4 regions of the Pseudoalteromonas sp. SCSIO 43201 genome follow, and region 3 is predicted to be linked to each of the others. Evidence: predicted binding sites of a transcription regulator. Region 3 holds the regulator's gene; each other region holds the start of a gene.
What was found. Region 3 encodes sigma-54, which starts transcription at its own class of promoters, with help from an activator protein. Its sites were predicted from a motif close to GTTGGCACGNNNNTNGNNT; they were not measured.
Positions count from the first base shown of each region.

Region 1: the regulator sigma-54 is predicted to act here: its motif matches at 1,257-1,275, upstream of fliE (flagellar hook-basal body complex protein FliE).
Region 2: the regulator sigma-54 is predicted to act here: its motif matches at 1,027-1,045, upstream of J8Z24_RS03565 (LruC domain-containing protein).
Region 4: the regulator sigma-54 is predicted to act here: its motif matches at 1,394-1,412, upstream of J8Z24_RS05560 (FimV/HubP family polar landmark protein).

Region 1 covers NZ_CP072683.1:1,405,529-1,407,737, forward strand. Annotated here, with positions in the region: gene J8Z24_RS06015 (sigma-54-dependent transcriptional regulator) at 1-1,058, shown strand, start outside; gene fliE (flagellar hook-basal body complex protein FliE) at 1,313-1,645, shown strand; gene fliF (flagellar basal-body MS-ring/collar protein FliF) at 1,666-2,209, shown strand, end outside.
Region 2 covers NZ_CP072683.1:843,848-846,056, reverse strand. Annotated here, with positions in the region: gene J8Z24_RS03570 (hypothetical protein) at 1-735, opposite strand; gene J8Z24_RS03565 (LruC domain-containing protein) at 1,084-2,209, shown strand, end outside.
Region 3 covers NZ_CP072683.1:3,539,802-3,542,010, reverse strand. Annotated here, with positions in the region: gene hpf (ribosome hibernation promoting factor) at 1-149, opposite strand, end outside; gene J8Z24_RS15435 (RNA polymerase factor sigma-54) at 179-1,678, opposite strand; gene lptB (LPS export ABC transporter ATP-binding protein) at 1,725-2,209, opposite strand, start outside.
Region 4 covers NZ_CP072683.1:1,304,518-1,306,726, reverse strand. Annotated here, with positions in the region: gene J8Z24_RS05560 (FimV/HubP family polar landmark protein) at 1-1,333, opposite strand, end outside; gene J8Z24_RS05555 (aspartate-semialdehyde dehydrogenase) at 1,623-2,209, opposite strand, start outside.

The DNA.
Region 1 (2,209 bases), 1.8 Mb from region 3:
TTGCGCCTGAAGTGTTGTTGAATATGGTGGGTCGTTACCTACCTGAAAAAGAAAAAGAAACAGAGGGTCCTATCGTCGCTGATCCAAAGAGTATAAAGCTGCTTGAGTTGGCTGCAAAAGTAGCAAAGTCTGATGCCAGTGTAATGGTGCTTGGGCCGAGTGGATCAGGTAAAGAGGTATTAGCCCGTTATATTCATGATAAATCAGACAGGGCTGACGAACCATTTATTGCAATTAATTGTGCTGCAATTCCAGAAAATATGCTTGAGGCTACCCTGTTTGGATATGAGAAGGGCGCATTCACAGGTGCAATTCAGGCATGCCCTGGTAAGTTTGAACAAGCGCAAAAAGGGACAATATTACTGGATGAAATCACAGAAATGGATTTGGGGCTTCAGGCAAAATTACTTCGCGTTTTACAAGAGCGGGAAGTGGAGCGACTTGGTAGTAGAAAAACCATAACACTAGATGTTAGGGTGTTGGCAACCAGTAACCGAGATTTGAAAGAAGCGGTTGAAGATGGGGTATTTAGAGAAGATTTATACTATCGCCTTAATGTTTTCCCATTGGAATGGCTGCCGCTTAGAGATAGAGCAGGAGACATTACGGTATTGGCTGAGCACTTGCTATCAAGACATATGCAAAAAGCGGGTAAACCAACACCCAAGTTAAGTACTAGTGCTAAGCAAAAGTTAAATTCTCATAGCTGGCCTGGCAACGTGCGTGAGCTTGATAACGTCATCCAGCGTGCTTTGATATTGTTTCAGGGCCTTGAAATCACAGAAGATGATATTTTTATTGAAAACTTTTCACCGATGTCTTTGGTTGAGTCAGAAACTAGCCTCACACAGTCCGCTACTGAAGACGCTCCCAATGATGATGGCATCATCAATTATAAGGATGAGCTACAGGACAAAGAGCATCAAATTATTTTGGATACGCTTGCTAAGTTTAATGGTAAGCGCAAAGAAGTGGCTGAAGTTTTAGGCATGAGCCCAAGGACACTGCGCTATAAGCTAGCAAAAATGCGAGATCTCGGAATTGCGTTACCAGCTTAGGTGAAAGAGTCGCTCAGATATCTTGAAGGTGAGCTTAAAAGTAGGACGTGAGCTTACCTTCATTTGTACACCTCAGGCTAATACAACATCAACCTAAACGAAGCTGTTGCTTTTTTCTGGCACCTTCCTTTTCCTCCGACTGCCAATTTTTCGACAGGGTAATTTCAGCTTAACCAACTGAAATTAAAGTGTTTTAATGTTGGCATGTTTCCTGCTTTCATCAAGGTAACAAGAGTTATTTTGAGTAAAGCATCATGAAAGTACAATCATCAGCGCTATTCCAAGAAATGCAGGCAATGGCCGCAGAAGCGACAAGAAATACGCAGCCTACTGTGCAGCCAATTAAAACAGCAGCATCTTCTTCAGCTCAATTTGGAGATTTACTCTCTGACGCACTCAATTCTGTTCATGGCCTTCAGCAAGACGCAAAGAAAAAAGTGACGGCGGTGGAGATGGGTGATCGTAGTGTTTCTCTTGCTGAGGCGATGATCGCAAAACAAAAATCATCGGTCGCTTTTGAGGCAACGGTACAAGTTCGCAATAAACTTGTCGAAGCCTATAAAGAAATCATGAGCATGCCAGTTTAACAAAATGATTGTGGAGAGTAATCGTGGCTACTAATCAATCAACAGATCTTACACTTTCCGACGCAGCGCTGAATAACGACAGCGGTTCGGACGAGCAACAAGAGCAAAAGTCTGGCTACTTCAGTGCGCTAAGCGGTGTCGATATGTTGCGCCAGGTTACTCTGGTTATTGCGTTAGCTATTTGTTTAGCAATTGCCATTTTTATCATTATTTGGGCCCGCCAGCCAGACATGCGTCCGCTGGGTAAATATCCTACTGAAGAGCTAGTTGAGACGCTAGACTTCCTAGACCAACAAAAAATTGAGTACCAATTAGACGGTAATACTATTTTAGTTGCTGAATCGGATTACCAAGATGTTAAGTTGCGTATGGCGCGTGATGGTTTCACCCAATCTCCTAGCTCCGGTACTGATATTTTAATGCAGGACATGGGTTTTGGTGTTAGTCAACGTCTTGAAAGAGAACGGCTAAAGCACGGTCGTGAGCAGCAGTTGGCAAGAACGATTGAAGAGCTGCAAGATGTAAATCGTGCAAAAGTACTGTTAGCTATTCCAAAGGAGAACG
Region 2 (2,209 bases), 1.2 Mb from region 3:
TCAGGAAAAGTGTTTGTACTCGGAAATGACACGATGGAATAATATCGGAATGCGTTCTTTTACCGTTTTTAATTTAAGCGGCATTTCTGACTTATTATTTAAATTGCAGTGGAGCAGTAGCTTTGAAAGCTTAAATATTAATTTGTGAAATAATCGGTCGACTACTGAATTTTTCATCGGTCCGTAATTATAATGTCTAATATAGTCTGAACACTGTGGGCTTTTAGTGTTATTCCATTTTTCGTTTAATAGCTCAAGTCCATCACAATTTTTCGCAAAGTGAATGACATGACCATTTTCTCCCCACCCTACTGACTCAATATCGACAACAGGCTCAGTGATAGCGTTGATAATACTATCGAGCCACAACAACGCTTCGGGACAGGCCTTCATTAACATCACCCCTGAGTTTAGCCTGCCGCTATAACCATTTGCCATAAACAAAAACTTATCAGGCTTAATAACACTCGATAGGTTGGGGCAAGAGTCTTGAATGTAAGCGTCGGCATCGACAAACAACACATAATCATAGCCAGCCGACAGCGCTGAGCGTAATAGATACAGCTTTAACCAGCAGCACTCCGCACCAAGATTTGTCACCCAAGGCTTTGTGATCACAGTGTAGTCGTACCCCATGCGCTCAGCGTAACGCCGCTGGCTTGCAAGATGGCGGCGGTATCGAATTTGATAACCATTCAAGGCTATGCTGAATATTAGTATGTTGTCGTTTGTCATAGATCACCTCCAAGGTGATATAAGGGTATGCAAATACCACTCCAGCTGCCAATAACAAACCTTTCGAACAAAACAAAATACAGTAACAAACTGATTTAAAATACTTTTATTATTTCTGACTTCAAACAAACTCAATAACTAGAGTCGCAATACAGAAAGCTAATTGACACTCTTCATGACTTTCTAATCTTTTTCACCATTGTGCAAACCACACTGCGCTGCAAAATGCGAAAAATTCAAATTACAAGTACACCAAAAGACGTAAAACATTAATAAGTATAAGCTTTTTATTTTGGCATGATAACTGCGTTGTGAGTCGTATCTCCATTCATGCCCACGGAGGCAATTATGAAAAATAGGTCTTTATTACCGCAGTCGTTGGTTGTTGCAAGCACACTATGCGTGAGCACAGCATCTCTTTCAGTAGAGCAGCAAGGCGGTAACTACGTATGGCAATTCAACTCTGGCCAATCTTGGCCACTAGGCTATAACCAAAACACCGGAAAGCCTGATCAACTTACCTACAACCGCGGGGAATACACGCCAGAATTTTTTCAGCGGATCGCCAATGCACTCCCTGAAAGTCGAGTAAACGAGGCTTTTATCACTGGCGACCAAGGTTCAACAATCCACCTATCTGAGGATGCAGAAGTATTTATCACATTCATTCACGAAGGCGCTGGTTACAAAAACTCATTCGGCTACTTTACGTTTGACCCAGAGAATCCACCACAGTCACCGGAAGAAGTGCAAGAAACCATCGTCTTTCCCAACCTCAGCTATCCACATTTAACCAATGGACACCGGGTAAGTATTGGTGAGTTTCCTGCCGGTACTAGTATTGGCTTTTTTATCGCTGCTAATGGCTTTTGGTATTACACTGGAGTTAAACCATTCAGGGTTCCCTACTACTACTCCTTATCTAACTTAAATCCAGAAGCTGATGAGTCTCTCAAGCAGCACTGTGTGTTACTCTATGACGAGGAGCAGGATGAAGTCGTAATAGGCTTTGAAGACTTACCAAGAACATGGGGTGACAACGACTTTAACGACGCTCTGTTCAGTGTGAAAAGCTCTCCCGCTAGTGCTATTGCTGCCACAAATCTAAACCCCATGCCGGAGTCGAACGACAGTGATGCAGATGGCGTGCCTGATGACCAAGATGAATTTCCAAACGATTATGATCGTGTATCCAGCCAGTATTTCCCATCAGAATCGGGTATAGCAACTTTCGCATTTGAAGATAATTGGCCAAATCGCGGCGATCATGACCTCAACGATTTAGTGGTTAAACAGCAGATCCGTATAACTTATGATGCTGACAATCAAGTTAGCGGCTTTATTTTAAATGGCTTTATAACAGCCAGAGGGGCAGCTAACAATAACGGATTTGGATTGAGGTTGATGGATTCAGAGCCAGGTTTAATTGGAGAAGCAAGTATCCAAATAGATGGGCAAACTTATGAAAAACGCG
Region 3 (2,209 bases):
GCTTTTTGAACTAGTTTTTCGACATCAAGGATCACATGAACGTTATTGATATGATCAAAGTGCCTCTCAAGCTTCGCAAACTTGTTGGTGACATAATCTCTTAAAGAGTCAGTGATTTCTACATGGCGACCAGTTAAATTTAGTTGCATAAGCATTTTTCCTTCTTGTGTTTAACGTCTTATATCAAGCTTTTACGCTGATTTGACGGTGGAATGGCTAGGGATTCACGATATTTTGCAATCGTGCGTCTCGCTACCTTAATTCCTTGTTCAGCTAAAATATCTGCAATTTTGCTATCACTTAATGGTTTAGCAGTGTTTTCCGCAGCTATTAGCTTTTTGATGAGTGCTCGTATTGCTGTTGAGGAGCACTCACCTCCATTTTCGGTACTGACATGGCTTGAGAAGAAATACTTCAGCTCAAATATGCCCCTTGGTGTGTGCATGTACTTTTGGGTGGTGACACGAGAAATCGTAGATTCGTGCATATCAACCATCTCTGCGACATCGTTTAACACCATAGGTCTCATCGCTTCGGGGCCATGTTCAAAGAATGCCTGTTGTTGTTGCACAATGCAATTGGTAACTTTCAATAAAGTGTCATTGCGACTTTCTAAGCTCTTAATAAACCACTTTGCTTCTTGAAGGTGTGAGCGAATAAACTGGCTATCAGTACTCGATTTAGCAGTTCTCGACATCGCAGCGTAGTGGTCATTTACTCTAATCTTAGGCATCGCATCAGGGTTTAGCTCTACAACCCAGCGGCCTTTCACTTTTTTTACCGACACATCTGGAATAACGTATTCTGGTTCTTCATGAATAATACTCGCAGCTGGCTTAGGGTTAAGACTGTGGATCAGCGTCATAACTTCTTTTAGCTCAGCTTCTTTTAAGCGTGTTTTTTTCGCTAAGGTACGGTAATCACGGCTCGCAAGTAAATCAATGTGCTCGGTCAGGATCATCTTGGTTTCGGTGATCCACGGTGTGTCAGGTGCAAATTGATTTAACTGAATACATAAACATTCTTGCAAACTTCGTGCAGCAATACCGACAGGGTCAAACAACTGGATACGTTTAAGTACGGCTTCGACTTCATCCAACTCTACCGGCTCTTCACTGTTTTCATCATTGATACTTTCTAAAATATCTTCACAGGAAAGCGTTAAAATGCCAGACAGATCTACCGCTTCGATGATGGCAATAGCAATGGCTCTATCTGTTGGGCTAAATGGCGTAAGTTCTAACTGCCACATTAGGTAGTCGTGTAGTGATTCGGAAGTCTCTCCCTGGTAGACGTTATCATCATCAGGTAAAGGAGCTGCGCTTGATGCTGGTGCAGCACTCATATATTCATCCCAAGTCACATCCATGGCAAGATCATCACTAACCGTTTCTTTGCTCATGGCGGTATCTGAGTCCATTTCATACTCGCTGACAGGCGCTTCATCTGAGCTTTGCTGACTATCGTCCGTATTATTTTTATCTTGGCTGTGTTGTTCAGTACTTTCTGCGTCTGCGGTATCGCTTTCTTCCACTTCCAATAGTGGGTTGCTGTCCAACGCTTCTTGTATTTCTTGCTGTAGATCCAACGTACTAAGCTGCAACAGGCGTATGGCTTGTTGCAGTTGTGGAGTCATTGTAAGTTGCTGCCCCATGCGCAGCTGTAATGATTGCCTCATGTATCTCTAACAATCCCTTTTAACAGTTATTAATACTACGTCTTAACTATAGCTTGAATTGTTCGCCTAGGTAGACATCTCTTACGGTTTGATCCGCTAAAACATGTTCTGGCGTACCAGCGGCGATTAATTCACCGTGTGAAACGATGTAGGCTTTTTCACATACGTCCAGCGTTTCTCTTACATTGTGGTCGGTGATCAGTACACCGATCCCACGATTTTTAAGGTGCTCAATGATTGTCTTTATATCTAACACTGAAATTGGATCAACGCCAGCAAAAGGTTCATCTAACAAGATAAACTTAGGATTAGCGGCTAAAGCACGAGCAATTTCTACCCGTCTTCTCTCTCCTCCAGATAATGCCATCCCTTGAGAATCACGGATGTGTTGGATATTAAATTCATCCAACAACTCATTAAGCTGAGCTTCTCTTTCAACTTTAGACAAATCTTTGCGGGTTTCCAAAATAGCCATGAGGTTTTGATATACCGTTAGCTTCCTAAATATGGATGACTCTTGAGGTAAATATC
Region 4 (2,209 bases), 1.7 Mb from region 3:
TGACTTGTTCATCAGCTAGTTCTTCACTCAATGCAGCCAGCGCATCATCACTAACGTCGACCTCCTCATCCTGAGGCTCATTAAAGAGATCGTCTAAATCACCGTCACTCAAGATATCGTTGCTATCGTCAACATCTAGAGGGATCTCATCGCTAGAGTCCTCGAAGCTTTGCTGCATAAAGTCTTCTTCATGACTGTCGTCAAACGAAATATCTTCATTTAGTAAGCTATCAAGTTCATCTTGATCTAGTGTATCGTTGCCATCTTCAAAATCATCGTCGAGAGAGTCAAATGTGATCTCATCATCCTCTGGCAGTATGTCATCATCCAGTTGTACACTACTTCCTAAAGTATCCTCATCACCGACACCAATATCTAGCGGATCCGGCTCTGCTGCAAATGTCGCGGCAGCTGCTGTGGCTGTGGCTCCTGCAGCAGGTGTGCTTGGTAAAAACTCATCATCATCTTCAGCTTGAGGTGCTTGATTTTTTCTGCGCATAAACATGATGAACCCAGCAAGCGCCAGTAGTGCTGGTAAAGTCGCTAACAACGCAATACCTGGCATAGAACTGAAGAAATCTCCCAAACCGTCGCTTTCCTCAGCTTTTGCCTGCGCGGCCTGTTGTTCAATCATTTCATTTTGCAGGTCAATTACCGCTTTAAGTTGTTGTTGTATTTCACTATCTTTACCAAGCTGAGTTCGTACTGTTTGAAGCTCTGTGGAAATCGCACCAAGTTGCTGCTTCAACTTATTATTTTCTGACAGGATCTCTTCTACATTGCGCACTGAAGATTTGAACTCTTTTTGTAAGTCCATCAACCGCATATCTTGCTCCATTTTTAAAGAGCGTAATTGGTTGGTTAGGTCTTCTTTTGCTTCTTCAACGTCGACTTTGCGCGCTTGTGTGACTTTTTTATCCGCTTGCTCTATCGCATTAGGGTTTAGCAGCCCTTTGCGTTTCATGTCCCACAGCCTATCGTCCTGATCGGATTTTTGCTTGGCAAGCGTAGGATCTACGCTGCGGATTTCATTAATGGTTGGAATGCGCAGGTAGGTACCGTACTGCATGTGGTTGAGGTTTTTATCTAAAAATGAGTTCGGATTCTTGTCATAGAGGGCCTTCATCACTTGATAAATAGTGACTGAATCGTCCGGACGCACTTTTTGTGCTATTCGCCATAGTGTATCCGTGGGTCTGATAGGCCCTATAGATCGACCTTGAGCCCCGTAATCAACCCCTTTAGGGCCCTTTAGCACTACCCCCTCTTGGGTGTATACCGGTGTTGCAAGTAGTGCGAATACAAAGATACTAAAAAAGGCTAAACCGCGCATGCCGATCCTTTACTCAAATGTTTAACACTCGTTAAACGACATTTTATTATTATGGCTTTGAAGCAAGCTCTATTCCAAATGCAAACTATAAACCAGTTACACCTGAATATCCATTGCAACGTATTGAAAGTTAACATGGTTGTAATGCTTTTTGCTGATATAGAAAAAGCATAATATAGAAGAAGAATAGTCAACTAATTGACTTTTCGGCAAACTTATTGGCATAAGTTTGCCGCAATGGTCAGCTATTTTAAAAACTTTAAGGGGGGGACCGGCTTAACAAAGCACCTTAAAGATAACTTTCAATCAATGCTTCAGCTATTTGAATACTATTGGTTGCCGCACCTTTTCTAGTATTGTCAGAAACAACCCATAGATTAAGCCCTAGAGGATGCGAAATATCTTGTCTTACTCGACCCACGTATACAGTATCATTACCGCTTGCGTCGCTGACCGGTGTTGGGTAATCGGTTTCATCTTCAATTAACTCAACACCAGGTGCATCCGCCAGTAACTGCTTTACATGCTCTAGATCAAAAGGCATACGTGTTTCAAGGTGAATAGCCTCGGCGTGACCAAAAAATACAGGGACACGAACTGCTGTTGGGTTTACCAACACGCTAGAGTCACCTAAGATCTTTTGAGTTTCCCACACCATTTTCATTTCTTCTTTGGTGTAGCCATTTTCTTGGAAAGCATCAATCTGTGGAATAACGTTAAACGCAATTTGTTTCGTGAAAACTTCATTTTCCATTGGTCTTGCGTTCATTAAGTTAGCTGTTTGCTTGGCTAACTCATCAACAGCTTCTTTGCCTGCCCCTGATACCGCTTGGTACGTTGACACATTTATTCTATCGATGCCATACGCATCATAAA